DNA from 3 places in the Pantoea sp. X-Soil-TKNS-1280 genome. Region 1 is predicted to be linked to each of the others. Evidence: predicted binding sites of a transcription regulator. Region 1 holds the regulator's gene; each other region holds the start of a gene.
The links. The regulator LexA, encoded in region 1, represses DNA repair genes until DNA is damaged. The targets are predictions, from matches to a motif close to TNCTGTATGTACATACAGNA.
Positions count from the first base shown of each region.

Region 2: the regulator LexA is predicted to act here: its motif matches at 1,957-1,976, upstream of dinB (DNA polymerase IV).
Region 3: the regulator LexA is predicted to act here: its motif matches at 3,599-3,618, upstream of metR (HTH-type transcriptional regulator MetR).

Region 1 is NZ_AP035962.1:374,224-382,105, forward strand. It holds gene ubiC (chorismate lyase) at 60-578, shown strand; gene ubiA (4-hydroxybenzoate octaprenyltransferase) at 584-1,468, shown strand; gene plsB (glycerol-3-phosphate 1-O-acyltransferase PlsB) at 1,539-3,962, opposite strand; gene AC6I8X_RS01715 (diacylglycerol kinase) at 4,089-4,457, shown strand; gene lexA (transcriptional repressor LexA) at 4,563-5,177, shown strand; gene dinF (MATE family efflux transporter DinF) at 5,270-6,601, shown strand; gene AC6I8X_RS01730 (CsbD family protein) at 6,759-6,971, shown strand; gene zur (zinc uptake transcriptional repressor Zur) at 7,041-7,562, opposite strand.
Region 2 is NZ_AP035962.1:980,607-988,488, reverse strand. It holds gene AC6I8X_RS04475 (sugar ABC transporter substrate-binding protein) at 1-856, shown strand, start outside; gene dinB (DNA polymerase IV) at 886-1,944, opposite strand; gene dpaA (peptidoglycan meso-diaminopimelic acid protein amidase) at 2,187-2,933, shown strand; gene AC6I8X_RS04460 (class II glutamine amidotransferase) at 2,904-3,671, opposite strand; gene lpcA (D-sedoheptulose 7-phosphate isomerase) at 3,724-4,302, opposite strand; gene fadE (acyl-CoA dehydrogenase FadE) at 4,557-7,001, shown strand; gene mtnK (S-methyl-5-thioribose kinase) at 7,119-7,882, opposite strand, start outside.
Region 3 is NZ_AP035962.1:233,945-241,826, reverse strand. It holds gene udp (uridine phosphorylase) at 1-44, opposite strand, end outside; gene AC6I8X_RS01100 (dienelactone hydrolase family protein) at 346-1,182, shown strand; gene metE (5-methyltetrahydropteroyltriglutamate--homocysteine S-methyltransferase) at 1,238-3,508, opposite strand; gene metR (HTH-type transcriptional regulator MetR) at 3,651-4,583, shown strand; gene AC6I8X_RS01085 (YehS family protein) at 4,637-5,116, shown strand; gene AC6I8X_RS01080 (carboxylate/amino acid/amine transporter) at 5,113-5,979, opposite strand; gene yigL (sugar/pyridoxal phosphate phosphatase YigL) at 6,155-6,955, opposite strand; gene pldB (lysophospholipase L2) at 6,987-7,882, opposite strand, start outside.

The DNA.
Region 1 (7,882 bases):
CAAGCACGCAGCGGCAGTGGTGCGTTACACTGAGACACTTTTTTCTGTGGAGTGTTTTTATGTCTCAGGATGCGCTGGCGCAACTGCGCGCGCTGCACTGGCTGCCCGCTTCTTCTCCTTTGCTTTCCGCTCCTTTGCTGGACTGGCTTATGGAAGAGGATTCAATGACCCGGCGCTTTGAGCAGCATTGCCAGCAGGTCACCGTCAAGGTTGTGCGTGAAGGTTTTATCCCTGCCAGTGAGCTGGAGGATGAAGGCCAGCAACTGCCAGAGGATGAACGCTTCTGGCTGCGGGAAATTATCCTGTGTGGTGACGGTATCCCCTGGCTGGCTGGGCGAACGCTGGTGCCCGAAAGCACGCTAAATGGACCTGAGCAAATGCTACAGCAACTCGGCACGCGACCTCTTGGCCGTTATCTTTTTGCTTCTTCAACGCTGACACGCGATTTTATCGAACCAGGCCAGGTTGATGAATTGTGGGGACGTCGTTCACGCCTGCGTCTATCGGGCAAGCCGCTGTTGTTAACTGAACTGTTTTTACCTGCGTCACCGCTGTACCGCACGCAGGTTCAAGGATAAAGATTGTGCAAAAGACTCTGGGAATAAATAAATTGCAGGCGTACAGCCGCCTGATGCGTATAGATAAACCCATTGGTACCTTGCTGTTGCTGTGGCCCACACTATGGGCGCTGTGGTTATCGGGGATGGCGATCCCGCCGTTATCGGTACTGCTGGTGTTTGTGTTGGGTGTGATCGTGATGCGTGCAGCCGGTTGTGTGATCAATGACTACGCTGACCGTAAAGTCGATGGGCATGTGAAACGCACTGCCGCCCGCCCGCTAGCCAGTGGCCTGGTGTCTGAGAAAGAGGCAAAGCTGCTGTTTGTTGGCCTGGCGTTGTTGGCATTTGTGCTGGTACTGACCATGAATCTTATGACGATTCTGCTGTCGGTTGTCGGGCTGGCACTGGCCTGGGTCTATCCCTTTATGAAGCGCTATACCCATCTGCCACAGGTGGTCCTGGGCGCGGCATTTGGCTGGGCGATTCCGATGGGTTGGGCCGCAGTTAGTGAGTCCTTACCTCTGGTTTGCTGGCTGGTGTTTATTGCTAACCTGTGCTGGACCGTTGCATACGATACGCAATACGCCATGGTGGACAGGGATGATGATCTGAAGATTGGGGTGAAATCGACGGCGATTCTGTTTGGTCGGTATGACAAGCTGATCATCGGCCTGCTACAACTGGCGACGCTGGGTCTGATGGCTGTGGTGGGATTACTGCTGAATCTGAATGGTGCATTTTACTGGTCGCTGCTGCTGGCGGCAGGTTTGTTTGTCCATCAACAGAAACTGATTGCCCGGCGCGAGCGTGAGCCCTGCTTCCAGGCGTTCCTCAACAATAACTACGTTGGCCTGGTGCTGTTTATTGGCATTCTGTTGAATACCCTGCCGTTTATTGGTTTGATGTAGTCGCGGTAGATCAGATGAAAAAAAAGCCGTCATCGGTAAAGGATGACGGCTTTTTTATTTCTGGCTGGCGTTAATCGTGAACGGTGGCGCTCTCAATCGTCAGGCGCACATCGCTGGTGACCAGCTCTGCCAGCATCAGCCACATAATCTGCGTACGTTGCACATCGGCATCGCCGCTGTCGTTGAGATAGCCCTCATCTCGCAGGGTCATCACCAGTGTCGTGAATACCGCTTTATCGAAGAACTCTGGTGCATTAATGCCATGGAGCACTGACAGGCGCTGTGCCAGCGTGCGGCTCTCTTTCTCCAGCGTGCCCCGGTTGATGCTGGGTTTCGCGCTGAGGATGGAGAAGGTAATGGCAAAACGCTGTAAGGTTTCACGAATACCGGCTGCCAATAGCTGAAGGGTACGAGAGCGTGCAGCACTCAGCTTCAGCAGGCCATCCTGTTGGCTCACCAGACCCTGGCGCGCCATTTCAGCACAAAGATTCTGCAGCAAGACAGGTAACTCATCGCTGCTCCAGCGCAGGAACAGTTCACTCTTCAGCATTGGATACACCAGACTCACCTGGCGCAGTAACTCCGCTTCACTGATTTCCCGGTGCTGCTGCACAATCGCGGCAATCAATGATGGCATAACCAGCATATGCTGGATATTGTTGCGGTAATAGGTCATCAGAACCGCCTGCTCGCGCGGCAGAATGATGATGTCACCAATGTTGTCCTGCTCGGTCTCAAACTTGTTCATGCCCATGGCGTGATCAAGCAGCGCTTCAGCACTGAGGTCCGGCACTGTGGCTTCTGACGAGTAAGGGACATTGCGCAGCAACTGGGTATAGCATTCCAGTTGCTCAATCAGTTGCTCGCGGGTAAGCGAACGCTGACGAGATGCCAGCAGTGCGGTAACGCACAGGTTCATCGCATTGGCGGCCCCGGCTTCGTTAATTCGCACCATCAGACGGTTCGCGATGTCATTGACGGCGGGGGTCATCCACGCCTGACGCGGTGGTTCAATCGGATCGATGGACTCACGCCATTCCGGCACATGTTTGTTCAGGTAATTCACCAGCGGCAGCGGTTCGCCGAAGTTGACATAACCCTGGCCCAGATTGCGCAACTTGCGCAGGCCGCGCACCATCTGCATAAAGCCTTCTTTTTCTTTCACCGCCCCGCGCAGTTCTTTGGCGTAGGTCCCCACTTCCATCACATGCTCGTACCCAATGTAAATCGGCACGAAGGTGATCGGACGGCTGCTGCCACGCAACAGGGCCTGTAACGTCATCGACAGGGTGCCGGTTTTCGGGTCCAGCAGGCGGCCGGTACGTGAACGTCCACCCTCGACAAAGTATTCAACCGAGTAGCCGCGATTAAACAACTCGCCAAGATATTCACGAAAAACAGTAGAATAGAGCTTGTTGCCTTTAAAGGTACGGCGAATAAAGAACGCACCCAGGCGACGGAAAATCGGACCGGCAGGCCAGAAGTTAAGATTGATACCGGCAGCGATGTGCGGTGGTACCAGGCCCTGGTGGTAAAGCACATAGGAGAGCAGCAGGTAATCCATATGGCTGCGATGGCAGGGAACATAGACAATCTCGTGACCATCCTGTGCCAGCTGACGTACGCGCTCGCCGCCATTGACGTTGATACCCTGATAGAGTCGGCTCCACATCCATCCCATGACGCGGTCAGTGACGCGGATGGCCTCATAGGAGAAGTCAGCCGCAATCTCTTCCATCATTTCAATGGCGTTCTGCTGTGCCTTCTCATGGGAAATCTTTTTGCTGCGCGCTTCATCTTCCACAGCCTTTTCAATGGCTTTCGATTGCAACAGCTTGTTAAACAGATCCTGGCGGGCGGGTAAACGCGGGCCGATGGCAGCCAGACGCTGGCGGGCGAAGTGAATACGCGCCACGCGGGCCAGTTTTTGCGCAATTGACTTGTCAGTTCCATGCTCGGTTGCCATCTGACGTAGCGACACTGTCGGCGAGAAGCGGACAAAGCTGTCGCGGCCATGCCAGAGAATGGCAAAGAACTTCTGTACACCGTTAAGAATGCGCAGATGTGGCGTCTGTTCACCCTGTACTTCACGGCCTGGTGCGCGTCCAAACATCACCGACACGGGCAGCATTTGCACATCCAGTTCGGGGTTGCTGCGATGCAGATCGAGATAGTCATGAAATAGCTTCACTGACTCCAGATTCGGCACGAAATAAGGGAAAACGCGCGGACCGTCGTGGATAAAGACATAGCGTGGCAACAACGTACCATCAATTTCCAGCGGTGTAAGCGGATCCGGCAGATCGTGTTTCAGACACTGCGAACGCAGTGTGAGTAGATCGGCCTTGGAATCGTAAGGCAGCACATATAGGATTGGCCGCGTTGAATCTAACCCATGTTCAGACACAGGATCCGACGGAATAGCCTTACTCTTTACCAAAATGGAGAGTGGTAAATTCAATAATTTATAATAAAGTTTACGCCAACCTGACATAGACAACTTTAAGCCTCTTGTTAGCAAAGCGCGGCAAGCATACCAGAAAGTGCCGCGAAGATCTGTGGCCGTGCCATTCCCGGCTGCCCAGACATTGACGTCAAAACGAGTAAAGGGTTCAACGACATGGCAAATAACGTCACCGGTATTCTCAGGATAGTGAAAGCTGCCGGTTATTCCTGGCAGGGATTGCGCGCCGCCTGGCAACATGAAGCGGCATTTCGCCAGGAGGCTATCGCCGCACTGGTGGCGATTGTGGTGGCATGCTGGCTGGATGTTGACGCAATCTCCCGCGTACTCATGATCGGTTCTGTGGTGCTGGTGGTCATCGTTGAGATTATGAATAGTGCCATTGAAGCCGTCGTCGACCGCATTGGTCAGGAGCGTCATCCGCTGGCCGGACGCGCGAAAGACATGGGGTCGGCTGCTGTATTGTTAGCTATCTTACTGGCTATTTTCGTCTGGATCGCGCTGCTTTGGTCGCATTTGCGATAAGGATTCCGGATTCATCAACTCGCTGATTTTTCCCTCAGTTTTGGTTTCCATTTCGCCAATACCTGTATATACTCACAGCGACTGTATAAACAACCAGGGGGCGGGATGAAAGCGTTAACCAGCAGGCAGCAACAGGTCTATGATCTGATTCGCGACCATATCAACCAGACGGGCATGCCGCCAACGCGTGCGGAAATTGCTGCTCAACTGGGCTTCCGCTCACCGAATGCGGCAGAAGAGCATCTGAAGGCTCTGGCACGCAAAGGCGTGATTGAAATCGTCTCCGGAGCGTCGCGCGGTATTCGTTTATTAATGGAAGAAGAAGCCAGTGAGGGGCTGCCGCTGATTGGCCGTGTCGCCGCGGGTGAACCGTTACTGGCCCAGGAGCATATCGAGGCTCACTACCAGGTTGATGCCAACCTCTTCAAACCTACCGCTGATTTCCTGCTGCGCGTTAGCGGCATGTCGATGAAAGATATCGGCATTATGGATGGTGACTTACTGGCGGTACACAAGACTCAGGAAGTGCGCAATGGCCAGGTCGTGGTGGCGCGCATTGATGATGAAGTCACAGTGAAACGCTGGAAAAAGCAGGGCGCGATTGTGCAGCTGCTGCCAGAAAACAGTGACTTCCAGCCGATTGTGGTCGATACCCGTGAACAGTCACTCACCGTTGAAGGGCTGGCGGTGGGTATCGTGCGCAACGGCGAATGGCTTTAATCCTTTAAATCCCCCACTACGGTAGCGCCTCTGCGCTGCCGTGGTTTGATTTGCCAAAATAACTGTAGCGCAGCACAAACCGGGACGGGCTGATGCAGCTGTTTTCCTCCTCTGATAAGACACTCTGGCGGCTGGCGCTGCCGATGATCCTTTCGAATATCACGGTGCCATTGCTCGGCGTGGTGGATACCGCGGTGATTGGCCATCTTGACAGTCCGATCTATCTCGGTGGCGTGGCAGTGGGTAGCACGGCAACCAGCTTCATTTTTATGCTGCTGCTGTTTTTACGCATGAGCACGACCGGACTGACTGCGCAGGCATTTGGTGCCAGCGATAAAACGGCGCTGGCGCGTGCGCTTACCCAACCGTTGCTTATCGCATTGATCGCAGGCGTGTTGTTTATGTTGCTGCGCACACCTGTCAGCAATCTGGCGGCTGCGCTAATGGGGGGCAGCGTTGCGGTACAGCAACAGGCGCAGCTGTTTATTCAGATTCGCTGGCTCAGTGCTCCCGCTACGCTGGCTAATCTGGTACTCCTGGGCTGGCTGTTGGGTGTGCAGTATGCACGTGCACCCGTTGTTTTGCTGGTGGTGGGCAACCTGGTTAATATTCTGCTGGATCTGCTGTTTGTGCTCGGTCTGCACTGGGGAGTGGCAGGTGCTGCTGCGGCTACAGCGCTGGCCGAATATGTCACCCTGGGTGTCGGGCTGTTAATGGTCGCTCGGGTATTAAAGCTACGTGGTATTGATTTCACCCTGCTAAAAGCGAGCTGGCGCGGTGGTGCCGCCCGCCTGTTTCGTCTCAATCGCGACATTATGTTGCGCTCATTTCTGCTGCAAATCTGTTTTGCTTCTCTGACGATCTTTGGCGCGCGCATTGGGCCGGATGTGGTTGCAGTCAACGCGGTTCTGCTGATGTTTCTCACTTTCACAGCTTACGCATTGGATGGTTTCGCTTATGCGGTTGAAGCCTGCTCTGGTGAAGCGGTTGGTGCGAAAGATCGCAGCCAGTTGTTGTTGGTCTGGCACGCGGCATGCCGTCAGGCGGGCCTGGTGGCGTTGCTGTTCGCCATGATGTATGCCCTGTGCGGGGTGCAAATTGTCGGGTTGCTGACCTCGCTGGACGAACTCCGCGAAGCCGCCGACCGTTACCTGGTGTGGCAGGTGGTGATGCCCCTGGTGGGGGTATGGTGTTATCTGCTGGATGGCATGTTTATCGGCGCGACGCGTGGCAGGGAAATGCGTAACAGCATGGCGCTGGCGGCGCTGGGTTATGGCCTGTCGTTGCTCACCTTACCCTGGTTGGGAAATCATGGTTTGTGGCTGGCGGTGACGGTATTTCTGGCATTACGCGGACTCACGTTGTGGCTGGTCTGGCGTCATCACTGGCGTCACGATAGTTGGTTTTCGCATAGTGGAATATAATTTGTTAATTACAGATTAATCCGTAAGTGTGCTATCTGATATTCATTGTCTACTATAATTATCCTTAACAGCGCAATTAAGTAGCGTGTTATATCGGTTTTTACCTTCAGGAAATGGGTATGCCGTCAACTCACTGGAAATGACATGGAGAACGGTTATGAACAAAGACGAAGCGAGTGGAAACTGGAAGCAATTCAAAGGGAAAGTGAAAGAAAAATGGGGCAAGCTGACTGATGATGATATGACCGTCATCGAAGGGAAACGTGATCAGCTTGTCGGTAAAATTCAGGAACGCTACGGCTACGCTAAAGACCAGGCCGAGCGTGAAGTGAAAGACTGGGAAAGTCACAACAAGGATCACCGCTGGTAACGGACCCGTTTAAGGACGATGCTCCTAAGCTCCGATCCTGATGATCGGGTTGGCACAAGGAGGTGCCATTTATCCCTTCCTCAACCGCTTTTTGCCTTCAACCTGATGATCATGATCGCAACTTTCATGATGGGTACAGGCTTCCACTTCGGCACAATTTTCACAGAGTCCGTGGGCTTCAATCACGCTATGGCGCAACGCAAAACCCGCTTGTTCAGCCAATCCGGAGATGATCTTTTCAACGCCATGCGCATGTTTTTCACTGACGGCTGCACAGCGGTCACAAACCAGCATCACTGAGGTGTGTGCAGGTTCATCAAAATGATGGCAGACCACGTAGCTGTTGTTGGATTCAACGCGATGGATAAATCCCTGCTCCAGCAGAAAATCCAGTGCGCGATAGATGGTTGGCGGTTTTGCCTGGGGTTCACTGACGCGCAATTGATCCAGTAAATCATAAGCACTGATCGATCCATTTTGCTCGGCCATCAGGCGTAGCACTTCGGCACGTTGTGTGGTCAGACGCACGCCGCGTTGCAGGCAAAGCGTTTCAGCCTGGTTCAGAAGTTGGTCTGGCGACAAATTTGACATAAGTGTTCTCCGGGTGGCGAGTGATGTTATTTTATCACACAAATTTTTACGCTGCTGTGATTGCTTTTCTCGCTGAACATTGCCAGGAAAAATCTTGTTTTTCATAAGATTAATATCAGTGTTATTCCCCTTTTTTTCTCATACTGTCATCTGCGTTCTTTGTTACGGATTTATTATAAAGCCGGCTAATTGGTTTTTGCTTTGCAACTCACCGACTTAGCGTCTAAGGTTCAAAAGGGCTTAAGTAATGTCTGGCCTTAATTTAGACATCGTTTAATTTTCTGCATAAATACACGACAGATTGCTGCACCAGCAGTCAA
Region 2 (7,882 bases), 610 kb from region 1:
CTTCCTGAGCAACGGCGATGACGCACGTTTCCAGGACTTCGTCAGCCAGGCGATCAGTCAGAAATATGACGGCATTATTCTGTCGCATGGCAAAGAACCCTACTCCACCGCGCTGGTAAAACGCATTGCTGATGCTGGTATTAAGGTGTCGGTGTTTGATACCCCGGTTGATACGCCGGTGAACGGCGTGACGGTCACCGCCCAGAATGACGCCTCACTGGCGCAGGAATCCCTGGGTCAGTTGATCAAAGACTTTAACGGCAAGGCAAACATCGTCAAATTGTGGGTCGCAGGCTTCCCGGCGATGGATCGTCGTCAGGTGGTGTATGAAAAACTGATGAAGGAAAATCCGGGCATCCATCAGCTGGAGTCAATCGGTGCGGTCTCTTCTGACGTGCAGGGCGACACTGCGAACAAGATTGGCGCGATTCTGGCGAAGTACCCGAAAGGCAAGATTGATGCGATCTGGGGTTCCTGGGATGCCTTCAGCCAGGGTGCCTACAAAGCGTTGCAGGAGAATGGCCGTACTGAGATCAAGCTGTACAGCATTGACGTCTCCAACCAGGATCTGCAGCTGATGCACGAGAAGAACAGCCCGTGGGTGCAGACTGTGGCAGTCGATCCGAAAACCATTGGCGCAGTGAATATGCGTCTGGTGGCGAATAAGATTGCCGGTGAAAGCACCCCCGCGAGCTACGAGTTTAAGGCTTCCTCGATTACTCAGCAGCAGTTGAACAGCGAGCAGGGTGCGGTAAACGTGGCATCGCTGAGCAAAATTATCCCAGGCTGGGGTGAGAACCACGATTTCGTTGCACCGTGGTTTGCCACCCTGGAAGCGAAGTACGGCAACAAATAATGGCTGGAGCGGCGCGGTTTATCGCGCCGCTACGACAATCCCAATAATAACTGCCTCTCCAGCTGTGGATTCACCAGCGTCACATGTAACCCCACCAGCCGGACACCACGCCCGGCACGGCGTTCGTCCCAGGTTTTGCGCGCCACCGCAATCATGTCCTCTTTATTCAGCACCGGCCAGATATGCTCCTGGGTCGTCAGCTGGAAATCATTGAACTTCAGCTTTACTCCCTGACGAGCGATTAACTTGTCCGGGCGAATCTGCGTCAAGCGGCGATCCAGCTCCTCGTAGAGATAATCAATGATTTCAAGACATTGCTCCCAGTTGTGAATATCTTCCATCAGGGTACGCTCAACGCCGAGTGATTTACGTTCCCGCTCCACCACTACGCCGCGCTCGTCAATGCCATGGCTGCGTTCCCATAACACCCGGCCAAATTTGCCAAAGCGTTTGAGCAGCTGTGCCAGATCCGCCTGCTGCACATCGCCGCAGGTACGTAGTCCCATCTCTTCCAGTTTTTTCGCCGATACCTTACCAACGCCGGGAATTTTACTCAGCGACAACGTCAGCAGAAAATCGGGCATCGCCTGCGGCGTGATCACGAACTGGCCATTCGGCTTGTTCAGGTCGGAGGCAATTTTGGCGAGAAACTTGATTGGCGCGATGCCTGCCGAAGCGGTCAGCTGGGTTTCACGCAGAATATCGGCGCGAATCGCCTGTGCCATCAGCGTAGCTGACCCCTGGCAATGCGGGCTATCAGTGACATCAAGGTAAGCTTCATCCAGCGACAGGGGCTCAATCCGCGAGGTGTAGCGCAAAAAGATCTCACGGATCTGCCGGGAGGCTTCTTTATAGGCTTCGAAGCGACCGAGCAGCAGACGCAGGTGGGGGCAGAGTCTCAGCGCCGTGGCGGTGGGCATCGCGCTGCGCACGCCATACTCCCGCGCCGGATAGTTAGCGGTGCTGATCACGCCACGTTGCACCCGGCTGCCACCGATGGCGATCGGGATATCACGCAAAGAGGGATCGTCGCGCATTTCAACCGCCGCGAAAAAGCAGTCCATATCGACATGAATGATCTTACGCATACCCCCTCCGAATACTGGATAAGTATACAGCATTACAAACTCTCGGCAATATTTGTCGGGGCACGCATGAAAGTTTACAAATTTATGGCCGTAATCCCTGTGGTAAATGGCTATTTTCTCAGACACTGGCTTGATTAAACGCCAGACAATGTTAATGTTGCGCAGCGGTAGCGGATATTTCCGATAATGCAATAAGAGACGTCATGCGTCAGAGTTCCTCTTTACTTCAAGGTACACACAGAATGGGCAGAATCGCATTATTGCTTGCGATGATTCTTATGCCGGTCCTTAGCTGGGCAATCAATCCTGAGCCAGTTAACCCTGAGGCTCCGGTAAGCAAAGAACTAAAAAAACAATTACTTGGCACCCCGGTTTATATTCAGATTTTCAAGGAAGAGCGTACGCTGGAACTGTACGGCAAGATCGGTAATGAATATCGTCTGCTGGATAGCTACCGCATTTGTAATTTCTCTGGCGGTTTGGGTCCCAAGCGCCGCGAAGGGGATTTTAAAAGCCCGGAAGGTTTTTATAGCGTCAAACTGAATCAGTTAAAACCAGATAGCCATTATTATCGCGCGATTAATACCGGTTTTCCGAACCAATTTGACCGTGACAATGGTTACAGCGGCAAATATCTGATGATCCACGGCGACTGTAAATCCATTGGCTGCTATGCCATGACCAACGCCTATATGGATGAGATCTACACCTACGTTAACGCTGCGCTGCGTAACGGGCAGGAAGAAGTGTCGTTAGGCATCTTCCCGTTCCGTATGACCGACAGCAACATGCAGCGTCACCGCTACTCCACTTACGCCAGCTTCTGGCGTCAGCTGCAGCCGGGTTATGCGTACTTTGCGAAGTACCACCAGCCACCGACGGTGAACGTCACCGGCAGCGGCCAGTACGCGGTAAACAGCAGCCCGGCGGTAATGACCGCGCCAGACGCTGCTTCAAAATCATTCCTGGCGCTCTCCCAGGCAAAATAATACCCACTCGCCTGGCACTATCCGGTGCCAGGTTTCATTCCCCGTCAGCGGTTGCGTAGCAATCACCGTCACCACATCCTGCGGCGTCGTCTGCTGCTGAAAATCAATCTCCACATCCTGATCGAGCAACTTAGCTTTGCCAAACGGCGCGCGACGGGTGATCCAGAACAGATTGGTGGAACAGAACGCCATCAGATAACGTCCATCCGACAGCAGCATGTTAAACACCCCTTTCTGCCGTAACTCCGCCGCCAGCTCCGCGATATAGCGAAACACCGCTGGCCAGTTGCCGGGCGTGCGAGGGTAACGCTGGGTCAGTTTATGCAGGATCCAGCAGAAGGCTTTTTCACTGTCGGTTTCCCCCACCGGGCGGAAATGACCGGTCTCCAGCTGACGATAGCCTTTCAACTGACCGTTATGGGCGTAGGTCCAGTTACGGCCCCACAGCTCGCGGGTAAACGGATGGGTATTTTCCAGTGACACTTCACCGCGGTTGGCCTGGCGAATATGCGCCACCACCGAATGTGATTTGATGGGATACTCCTGCACCAGACGGGCAATCGGCGAGTTATAGCTCGGCAACGGATCTTTGAAGGTGCGGCAGCCTTTATCTTCATAAAAGGTGATGCCCCAGCCATCTTTGTGCGGTCCGGTCCCACCACCACGCTGCACCAGCCCGGTAAAACTAAAACAGATATCCGTGGGGACATTGGCGCTCATCCCGAGCAATTCGCACATAGCTACCGCCTTAGTAAAATCCTCCCACCGACGTGGGAGGAGAAGCCACGACTTACTTCACCATCTCTTTTTCAATCAGCAGCATCAGGATATGAATGACTTTGATATGAATTTCCTGAATGCGGTCAGCATAACCAAAATGCGGCACACGGATTTCAATGTCTGCAGTACCGGCCATTTTGCCGCCGTCTTTGCCGGTCAGGGTGATGACCTTCATCCCCTGCGCGCGCGCCGCTTCCACCGCCTTGATGATGTTGGCGGAATTGCCGGACGTAGACAAGCCAAGCAGCACATCGCCCGGACGCCCCACCGCTTCGATATAACGCGAGAACACGTAATCGTAACCAAAGTCATTGCTGACGCAGGAAAGATGGCTGACGTCAGAGATGGCAATCGCCGGGTAGCCAGGACGGTTTTCACGATAGCGCCCGGTCAGCTCCTCGGCGAAGTGCATGGCATCGCAATGCGAGCCACCGTTGCCGCAGGAGAGCACTTTGCCACCCGCTTTGAAGCTATCCGCCAGCAACACCGCCGCGCGCTGAATCGCATGGATGTTGGCTTCATTGCTGAGGAAATTGTTCAGCGTATCGGCGGCTTCATTAAGTTCTGACCGGATAATGTCCTGATACATAGGGATGTCCTTTAGAGGAAAGATTGACCCCTGCAAGTTTAACGGAATGGCGTGGAGGCGCAAAGCACAGGCGCAGGTGAAAGCCCGGCCCTGAAGGGTAAAAAGCGTGAAGTCGTGTGTCAGATCAACCTATCCCGGCGATTTTGTGAGTTGGGTTGTAATTGTGTTGTAAACAGATTGATAAATTTCCGGCGCTGCTCTAAACCTCTATACATAACAGGTCAGACCTCTTACAACTTACGGAGCGGTTCATTATGCTGGTTGCCTCAATCGTTGCGACGCTGATATTGATTAGCGCCCTCTTCTACCATCAACTTTCCCTGCGTTTCAGCAGCGCTATCCTGCTGTTGTGGACCGCAGCCCTCGCCTTCAGCGGGTTGTGGACGCCCTGGCTGCTGCTGCCGCTCGCCATCATCCTGTTACCCTTTAACCTGCCCGCGATGCGTCGCAGTATGTTTTCGAAGCCGATGCTGCACAGCTTTCAGAAAGTGATGCCGCCGATGTCGCGTACTGAAAAAGAAGCCATCGACGCCGGTACTACCTGGTGGGAAGGTGATCTGTTCCGCGGCAAGCCGGACTGGCAGAAACTGCACAACTATCCACAGCCACGTCTGACAGAAGAGGAACAAACCTTTCTCGATGGCCCGGTAGAAGAAGCCTGCCGTATGGCGAATGATTTTCAGATCACCCACGAAATGGCCGATCTGCCGCCGGAGCTGTGGGCGTATCTGAAAGAACATCGTTTCTTCGCCATGATCATTAAAAAAGAATATGGCGGCCTCGAATTCTCTGCCTATGCTCAGGCGCGCGTGCTGCAAAAACTGGCGGGCGTGTCCGGAATCCTCGCCATCACCGTTGGTGTGCCTAACTCTCTCGGTCCAGGCGAATTGCTGCAACACTACGGCACCGATGCGCAGAAAGATCACTACCTGCCACGACTGGCACGCGGCGACGAAATTCCCTGCTTCGCGCTGACCAGCCCGGAAGCCGGTTCTGATGCCGGAGCCATCCCGGATACCGGCGTGGTGTGTATGGGTGAATGGCAGGGCAAAGAAGTGCTCGGCATGCGCCTGACGTGGAACAAGCGCTATATCACCCTGGCACCGATTGCTACCGTGCTCGGCCTGGCCTTTAAACTCTCCGACCCGGAACATCTGCTGGGCAATACCGAGGAGCTGGGCATTACCTGCGCGCTGATCCCCACCCATACGCCAGGCGTGGAAATTGGTCACCGCCACTTCCCGCTAAACGTGCCGTTCCAGAACGGCCCGACGCGAGGCAAAGATATCTTCGTACCGATTGATTACATTATCGGCGGCCCGGCGATGGCCGGTCAGGGCTGGCGTATGCTGGTGGAATGCCTCTCGGTAGGACGTGGTATCACCCTGCCGTCCAACTCCACTGGCAGCCTGAAAAGTATCGCGCTGGCAACCGGTGCCTATGCGCACATTCGCCGCCAGTTCAAAGTCTCCATCGGCAAAATGGAAGGGATCGAAGAACCGCTGGCACGCATTGCCGGAAATGCCTGGGTGATGGATGCAGCAGCAACACTGATCACCAGCGGCATTATGCTGGGTGAAAAACCGGCAGTGCTGTCGGCGATTGTCAAATATCACTGCACCCATCGCGGTCAGCAGTCGATCATTGATGCGATGGATATCGCCGGGGGCAAAGGCATCATGCTCGGCGAGAATAACTTCCTCGCTCGCGCCTACCAGGGCGCACCGATTGCCATTACCGTCGAGGGGGCCAATATTCTGACGCGTAGCATGATTATCTTCGGTCAGGGTGCGATTCGCTGCCATCCGTGGGTACTGGAAGAGATGAATGCCGCGGCGAAAAACGATCTGGCGGCCTTTGACCGTGCGCTGTTCAGCCATATCGGCCATGTGGGCAGCAATAAAGTTCGCAGCCTGTGGCTGGGTCTGACCGGTGGCCGCACCAGCGCGACACCCACCCGCGACGCTACCCGCCGTTATTATCAGCAAATGAACCGTCTGAGCGCTAACCTGGCGCTGCTGGCTGATGTGGCCATGGCGGTGCTGGGTGGCAGTCTGAAACGTCGTGAGCGCATCTCTGCGCGTCTGGGGGATGTCCTGAGCCAGCTTTACCTGGCATCAGCAACCTTAAAACGTTATGAGGACGAAGGCCGTAACGAAGCCGATTTGCCGCTGGTGCACTGGGGCGTCCAGGATGCACTGCATCAGGCAGAAGTGGCCATTGACGACCTGCTGCGCAACTTCCCAAACCGTTTTGTCGCCGGTGCGCTGCGTATGGTGATCTTCGTCGGTGGACATCACTGTCCGGCCCCGTCGGATAAGCTTGATCATAAGCTGGCGAAACTGCTGCAACTGCCCTCCGCGACGCGCACGCGTCTGGGTCGTGGTCAGTATCTGACGCCGAGCGCGCACAACCCTGCGGGCCAACTGGAGCAGGCGTTACAGGATGTGATGGCGGCGGAAGTGATTCACGATCGTCTGTGCCTGCAACTGAAGAAAAATCTTTCCTTCACCCAGCTGGATCAGCTGGCACAACGTGGTTTGAAAGAAGGCTGGATTGACGAAGCCGAAGCGAAGATCCTGACCCGCGCCGAGGCCAGCCGTTTGCGTGCCATCAACGTGGATGAGTTTGCGCCGGAAGCCCTGGCGGTGCCAAAGCCACAAACTAAAACACCCGCACGCGCCAGCGAAGCGGCGTAAACGATGACAAAACGCGCCGCACGAATTCATAGCGGCGCGTTTTATCGCGTAATTCCGTGCGCGTTGTCCGCAAAAGACGCGCGATAAATCGCGCCGCTACGGAATGTGCCAGAGGATTTAACTCGCCTGACGGATGCGGGCAATCAACCCATCCGCATCATCAATATGGTTGGCCGCCAGAATCAGCGTGCGCCCCAGCGTGATGCAGTTACGAATGCACTCGGTACGCATGGCGTCATCGCCAATATTTTTGAAATCAGCGACATGTGACATACCCACGGTACGGCGAATCAACTCAGTGCCGCAGTAACCGAGGGTGTCGCTCCACACTTTGCGCAGGAAAGCCGCAGCATAGCCGGGATACGCCAGCGCCACATCGGTGGTTTTGGCCTGTGCCAGTTCGAGGAAACGGCTGGCAAAGGTGCTCCATACCTGATGCACATCGCTCAGGCGACGTTCACGCGCTTCCGCCGCTTCACGCGGGGCCAGCAGACCCGGCAGGCAGCAGTAGTTAATCAGCAGGTTGCCCAGCGCGGTACCGACGTCAAAACCAATCGGCCCGAAGTAGCCAAACTCGGCATCAATCGCTTTCAGACTGCCATCCGCCACAAAGATTGATCCGCTGTGGATATCGCCGTGCAGCAAGGCTTCGGCATCGGCGAAGAAGCGATGCTTCAGACCAGCCACCGCAATGCGCAGTGCGTCATCGCTACGCAGGCTTTCCACTAGCGATTGCAGCGCCGCCGGGTATTTATTGCGTTCATGATCAACGTAAGGATCGTTAAAGAACAGGTCTTCGGTGATTTCACACATTTCCGGGTTAATAAAGCGCGCCACTTCCGCTTTTTTCTTATGCGGATGCAGGATGAAATCCGAGGTAT
Region 3 (7,882 bases), 140 kb from region 1:
TCGGCTTTGGTGATGCCAAGGTGGAAAACGTCAGACTGGGCCATAACAGACTCCTGGTAGATAAGGGATATGCGCGCCACTTTACGTCAGCAGGCGGGATAAATATGTGACTAATTTCACTATCGATAATGAAAGTTACATTATCAGAAAAAAATAACGTGATAGAAATCACACATTGGTCGTCTGCCATTCTGAATTGCTACAAGCTGTGCTGTGTAAGTTTAAACGGCAATGTTAATAGAAGAGGAAGAACTGATGCGTAACCCCTCTGCTCCCTACACCCGCCCGGCCACAGCGGCCAGGCTATAGTTACGTGATTGCGCGATTGTTAGCACGGAGAGAACAATGAAAACCGAAGACAATATGGCACAAAAATCTGCAACTGGCGGCTTTGCCCCCGCCGTACAACCGACCGCGAGCACCACCATTATTACCCACAGCGAGGCGATCCATAGCGGAGAAACCTCGGTCCCCAGCCAGGGTGAAAATCTGCCAGCGTATTATGCCCGGCCAAAAGAGTATGAAGGCACACTGCCAGTGGTGTTGGTGGTGCAGGAGATTTTTGGCGTACATGAGCATATTCGTGATATCTGCCGTCGGCTGGCGCTGGAGGGTTATCTGGCGGTAGCACCGGAGCTCTATTTCCGTGAAGGCGATCCCAGTGAATACCACGATATCCCGACCTTGTTTAAAGAACTGGTGAGTAAGGTGCCGGATTCACAGGTACTGTCAGACCTCGACCACGTCGCCAACTGGGCCGCACGCAACGGCGGTGATATCCGTCGTATGGGCATTACCGGTTTCTGCTGGGGTGGGCGCATTAGCTGGCTATTCGCGGCGCACAACCCGCAGGTGCGTGCAGCGGTTGCCTGGTATGGTCGCCTGATTGGCGACAAGACGCTGAAGCAGCAAAAGCATCCGATTGATATCGCCGTCGATTTAAATGCACCGGTGCTGGGCCTGTACGGCGGTCAGGATGAAGGGATTCCGCTGGAGAGCGTTGAGCTGATGCGCCAGGCGCTGCGTGCCGCCAATGCCAAAGCGGAGATCGTGGTCTACCCGGATGCGGGCCATGCCTTCCACGCTGATTATCGTCCGAGCTATCACGCGGAATCGGCGCAGGATGGCTGGGTGCGAATGCTTGCCTGGTTTAAGCAGTATGGCGTTGCACCAGACGCGTAATAAAAAAGGGGCGCTTGCGCGCCCCAACGTATCAACACAACATTTTATCCAACGATTACGCGGTTTCACCGCGCAGTTTTTTCGCCGCTTCGACCATATTGGCCAGAGCCTGACGGGTTTCCGTCCAGCCACGGGTTTTCAGGCCGCAGTCCGGGTTCACCCATAGACGCTCTTCCGGGATACTCAGCGCCGCTTTACGCAGCAGGTCTTCCATCCACGCTACGCTGGGTACGTTCGGTGAGTGGATGTCATACACCCCTGGGCCGATTTCGTTCGGGTATGAGAATTCTTTAAACGCTTCCAGCAGGTCCATATCGGAACGTGAGGTTTCGATGGTGATCACGTCCGCATCCAGCGCGGCGATAGAGTCCATGATGTCGTTGAACTCGCAATAACACATATGGGTGTGGATCTGGGTGTCATCCTGCGCCACCGCCGCGTTGAGGCGGAACGCATCGACCGCCCAGGTGAGGTAGGCAGCCCAGTCGGACTGATGCAGCGGCAGGCCTTCACGCAACGCCGGTTCGTCAATCTGGATGATGCCGATACCGGCTTTTTCCAGGTCTGCCACTTCATCGCGCAGCGCCAGTGCAATTTGTTTGGCGATGGTTTCACGGCTAACGTCTTCACGCGGGAACGACCAGCACAGGATAGTGACCGGACCGGTGAGCATGCCTTTAACCGGTTTGTCGGTCAGCGACTGGGCATATTTCGCCCACTCTACGGTGATGGCTGCCGGGCGGCTGACGTCACCGATAATCACCGGCGGTTTTACGCAGCGTGAGCCGTAGCTCTGTACCCAACCATTCTGAGTGAACACGAAACCGTCGAGGTTTTCGCCGAAATATTCAACCATGTCGTTACGCTCGGCTTCACCGTGCACCAGCACGTCAAGCCCCAGACGTTCCTGTTCCACAATCGCCTGTTTGATGTGTTCAGCGATACCGGTGCGATAGTGACCGCCATCAATGTTGCCTTTTTTGAAATCGAGACGCAGGCCGCGGATTTCAGTAGTCTGCGGGAATGAACCAATGGTGGTGGTCGGCCATGCTGGCAGATGGAAGCGGTTGCGCTGCGCCTGAGCACGCTCGGTGTAGGCGCTGTTACGCTCGGTGTCTTTGGCCTGGATTTTTGCCAGACGCGCCGCCACAGCGGCATTATGCACACGGCTGGAGTGGGCACGGGCACGGATTGGCGCACTCCAGGCTTCGAGGGATTTTGCATCGTTGTTGTTCAGTGCGTTACTCAGCAGGGACAGCTCAGCACATTTTTGCAGGGCAAAAGCAAACCAGCTTTTCACTTCTTCATCGAGACGGGTTTCCACGCTCAGGTCGATCGGGCTGTGCAGCAGGGAGCAGGAAGAGCCGATCCACAGTTGTTTGCGTTGTCCCACCAGCGGTTGCAGGCGTTCGAACCAACTGCTGAGGTCGGCACGCCAGACGTTACGACCGTTGATCACCCCAACAGACAGCAGCCATTCTGCTGGCAGTTGCTGGTTGATGTGCTGGATATCATCTTTGCCGTGTACCAGGTCAACATGCAGCCCCTGCACTGGCAGCGCTTTGATCACATCAAGGTTCTGGCCGATGCTGTCGAAGTAGGTGGTCAGCAGCAGTTTGGTTTTGCCCTGCAACGCGTCGTAAGCCGGTTTGAACGCGGCACGCCATTCCTGCGGCAGTTCCAGCGCCAGTGCTGGCTCATCAATCTGCACCCATTCGATATCGCGTTGTTTCAGTTCAGCCAGCACCTGTTGATAAACCGGCAGGATGTCTTTCAGCAGCGAAAGGCGATCAAACTGTTCGCCTTTCACTTTACCCAGCCACAGGTAAGTGACCGGGCCGAGTAGCACGGGTTTAACTTTATGCCCGAGCGCCAGCGCTTCGTCCACTTCGTCCAGCAGCTGGGTCCAGGTCAGTCTGAACTGCTGACCCTGGGTGAATTCTGGCACCATGTAGTGATAGTTGGTGTTGAACCATTTGGTCATTTCGGCGGCGGCGGCGGGTGCGCCGGTCGGTGCACGACCACGGCCGAGGCGGAACAGGGTATCGAGGTCAACGGAGCCGTCTTTATTCTGGTGGCGGGCCGGTACGTTGCCCAACAGCAGGCTGGTAGTGAGTACGTGATCGTACCAGGCGAAGTCGCCCACCGGCAGCAGGTTCACGCCCGCTTCTTTCTGTTGTTGCCAGTGACGTGCACGCAGCTCACGCCCCACGGCCAGCAAATCTTCCTGTGAGCTATTACCTGCCCAATAACTTTCCTGGGCTTTTTTCAATTCACGACGCAGACCGACGCGAGGAAAACCGAGTGTATGGTTCAGAATGGTCATTTGATGTCCTCCAGGTATTCTTTATTGAGCAGCTTAGGTTACAATCAGATGTTTAGCCGTCCAGATGTTTACACCGCTATATTCTGCGGGTACTGTATGTTCCTCAAGCGCAAATTGTTCAATCTCGATGTGAAGGATTCTCATGATCGAACTCAAACACCTGCGGACGCTGCAAGCGTTACGGCATACCGGCTCTCTGGCCGCCGCCGCCGCTCAGCTTCATCAAACGCAATCGGCGTTATCTCATCAGTTCAGCGACCTGGAGCAACGGCTGGGCTTTCGCCTGTTTGTGCGTAAGAGCCAGCCGCTACGTTTTACACCACAGGGGGAGATCCTGTTGCAGCTGGCTGAGCAAATCCTGCCGCAGATTCAGCAGGCGTTGCAGGCTTGCCATGAGCCGCATCAGACGACGTTGCGCATCGCCATTGAGTGCCACAGCTGTATTCAGTGGCTGACGCCAGCGCTGAATAATTTCCGTCAGAGCTGGCCGCAGGTGGTGATGGATTTTAAATCCGGCGTGACATTCGACCCGCAACCCGCGTTGCAGCAGGGCGAGCTGGATGTGGTGCTGACCTCCGATATTTTGCCGCGTAGCGGGCTGTTTTATTCCCCGATGTTTGATTACGAAGTGCGGCTGGTACTGGCACCCGATCATCCGCTGGCGCAGCGCGAACATATTTCGCCGGAAGATTTGGCGGATGAAGTCCTGCTGATTTATCCGGTACAGCGTCAGCGACTGGATATCTGGCGGCATTTTTTGCAGCCGGCGGGGGTAAGCCCGGCGCTGAAGAGTGTCGATAATACGTTGCTGATGATCCAGATGGTGTCAGCGCGCATGGGTATTGCGGCGCTGCCCCACTGGGTCGTGGAGAGTTTTGAACATCAGGGATTGGTGGTGACCAAAACGCTGGGTGAAGGGTTGTGGAGCCGTTTGTACGCGGCAATGCGTGACGGTGAACAGCGTCAGCCGGTGCTGGAGGCGTTCGCGCGTTTTGCCCGCCAGCATGCCTGTGATCATCTGCCTTTTGTGCGCGATGCATCGCTCCCCGGTTCGTTACAACCGCTGTCTTCCTGAAACGGCCTACTCTATAATGCGCCGCCTCAACCCGTGACCAGGAGATTTTCACCATGACCAATAACGATGTGCTGCGCAGCGTGCGCTATATGCTGGATTTAAGCGACAGCAAAGTGATGGAGATTTTCGCCCTGGCGAGTTGCGATGTGCCACTGGAAGATGTGCAGGCGTGGCTGAAGAAAGATGACGACGCGGCGTATCGTCCCTGCCCGGATGTGCTGATGGGTTATTTCCTCAACGGTTTAATTTTCCATCGTCGTGGTAAGAGCGAAGATGCGCCTGCGCCATCGATTGAGCGCCGCATGAACAACAATATCTTCCTGAAGAAGTTACGTATCGCGTTTGCCCTGAAAACCACGGACATTCCTGAGATCTTGCTGAAGGCAAACTTTACGGTTTCTCAGGCGGAGATCGGCGCAATTTTCCGTAATCCGGATCATAAGAATTACCGCGAATGCGGTGACCAGATTCTGCGTAACTTTTTGAAAGGGCTGACGCTGGTGCAGCGCCCGGCCCCTGTCAAAAAGGCTTAATGGCTGGTCGCGGTTTTTCCCAGTACCCAGCGTTTATGCACATAAAGTGAAGCGAAGATCACAATGGCCCCGGCGATAAAGCTCGGCCAGTGTGGTTTTTCCTGCCAGATCGCCAGGTTTACCAGCAATCCTGCCGGCACATGCATATTGTTCATGATACCCAGTGTGCCTGCATCCACCTGGGTAGCGCCATAGTTCCACATAAAGTAGCCCAACCCGGACGCGGCCACGCCCAGCCACACCAGAATGCCCCATTGCAGCGAGGTAGTCGGCAGCTTGTTGGGGTTGCCCCACAGGCACCAGGCAATCACCGCAATGATCACTGCGCCAAGGTAGAACCAGGAAAACGCGGTGTGCTGCGGCATCGGGCGCGTCTCCTGCAAACGCTTGTAACCCACCATGCCGATGGCAAAACAGATATTCGCCGCCTGCACCAGCAACAGACCAAACCAGAAGTGGTCGCTGACTTTGTCATAACGAATAATCGCTGCGCCGACCACCGCCAGCAAGGCACTGAAGGCGTAGCCAATACGCAACGGGCGTCGGCTGAGCAGATCGTAGATCAGGGTGACATACAGCGGCGTCATGACGGTAAATAACAGGAATTCCGTCACGCTGAGATAGAGGTAGGCTTCAAAGCTGAGCAGGTACATGATGCCCAATTGCAGCATCCCCACCAGCATATACAGCAGGATGGTCGAGGCGCGATAACCACGCCAGCGCAGGAAAGGCAGAAAGACAATGGCTGCCAGCGCCAGACGCATCAGCACCGAGAACCAGGAATCCACCTGACCCGCCAGATATTCCCCGATAAAACTAAAGGAAAAAGCCCACAGAATGGTGGTAACGATCAATAACAGCACGGTAACGATCCCAAAATGAACAGTGCCGCTAGTGTAAACAAACTGTCGCTGTCTGGTTGAATTATCTGGTTTACAACTGAATAAAATACAAACACCCGTAGCGGCGCGAATGTGCGCAATCCGAATGGCGCACATTCGCGCGATAAATCGCGCCGCTACGAAACGCAGAAATTTTTTATGCCAGGAACAGCTTACGCAGCGTATGCGGCACTGCGTCTTCAGCGTTGCTGCCGATCACTTCCAGCGCTGGCAAGGTGTCTTTCAGGCGCTGATGCGCATTGCGCATGATGCAGCCCTTGCCCGCCATGCTGAGCATCTCCACATCGTTCATACCGTCACCAAAGGCGATACACTCTTTCAGTGAATAGCCGAGCTGCTTCGCCACGGCTTCCAGCGCGTGCCCCTTGGAAACGCCACCCGCCATCACTTCCAGACAAGTCGGCAGCGAGAAACTGACGTTAACCCGATCGCCCCAGCGCGCTTCAATCGCCTGTTCCATCGGGATCAGATGCTCCGGTTCGTCGCAGGTAAAGAACACTTTGCTGATGCCATCCGTCGGCAACATGCCGGGCTGATACACCTGGTAGTTAAACACCGACTCGCGGAAGTAATCCTGCTCGGCCGGGCGATGGCGGCTAATAAACCATTCGTCATCACGGTAAACGTGGGTCAGCACCTGCTCATCATGGTATTTCAGGCCATACAAATCCTGCGCGATATCGGCATCCAGATTGTGGCTGAAAATCAGTTCGCCGTCGGCGTTATGCACTCGCGCACCGTTGGAGGTGATCATATAAGCCGGGATGCCGAGACTGTCGCGCATTTGTCCCACATCGATATAGTGACGACCGGTGGCAAAGACGAAATGAACATCGCGTGCCACCAGCTCCTGCAAGGTGCTGCGGGCAAAAGGTGTCAGGCGATGGTCCGGAGAAAGCAGCGTGCCATCCAGGTCGGATGCGACGATGTGGTACATGTAAACCTCGGTTGTAGGTATCAATAATCAATTAAACGTGGCGTGCAAAAAAATCGACCACGGCGTTTAGCGCCTGGGCGCGCATCGCGTCTGTTTCAAACAGGATCTCATGTCGCGCGCCCTCAATCACATAGGGCGTGACGCCTTCGCAGGGATGCCCTGCCGCCGCCATCGCCTCACAAAACAAATCCTGCGAGCGGTTATCCACCACCCGATCTTCGCTGGCCTGCATCAGCAACATTGGCGTGGTGATGTTATTCACCTGGCTGATGATATTACGTCCGGCCTGCACCCCTTCCCTCACCCAATGGTAGGTTGGGCCGCCGACACGAATCGCCGGATCATCGGCATAAAAACGTAAATTGCGGCGATAGCGTTCCCGGCTGTGCGTCAGTTGGTTGATACCGAACGGATGCGCGCGCCAGCGCCCGGTCCCCAGGGCGTAACCGTCACGCAAGGCAGGCATTTTCTCTGCCCAGTCGAGGATACGGTGCGCCAGGAACGGTGGCAACGGCAGGGTGATGCCGAACATCGGAGCTGACAACGCCACCGCATGAAACGCCCGTGGCTGACGCGCCAGAAACAGCGCGAGGATCGCCCCACCCATCGAGTGCGCCAGCGCATAACGTTGCCGGTAATGACCACTGACGATCTCTTTCAGGTACAGCGTTTCCAAATCATCGACATAATCGGTGAACTCCACCACATGACCACGATGGGAGTCCTCCAGCAGACGGTCGGAACGTCCCTGGCCGCGATGGTCGATGATCACCACATCAAAGCCGCAATGGAACAGATCGTAGGCCAGCTCCGGGTATTTGATATAGCTTTCGATGCGTCCGGGAACGATCAGAATGACACGGCGATGTTGCGGAGAAGTGAAGCGCACATAGCGAATGATGAGATTGCCCACGCCGGTAAATTCAC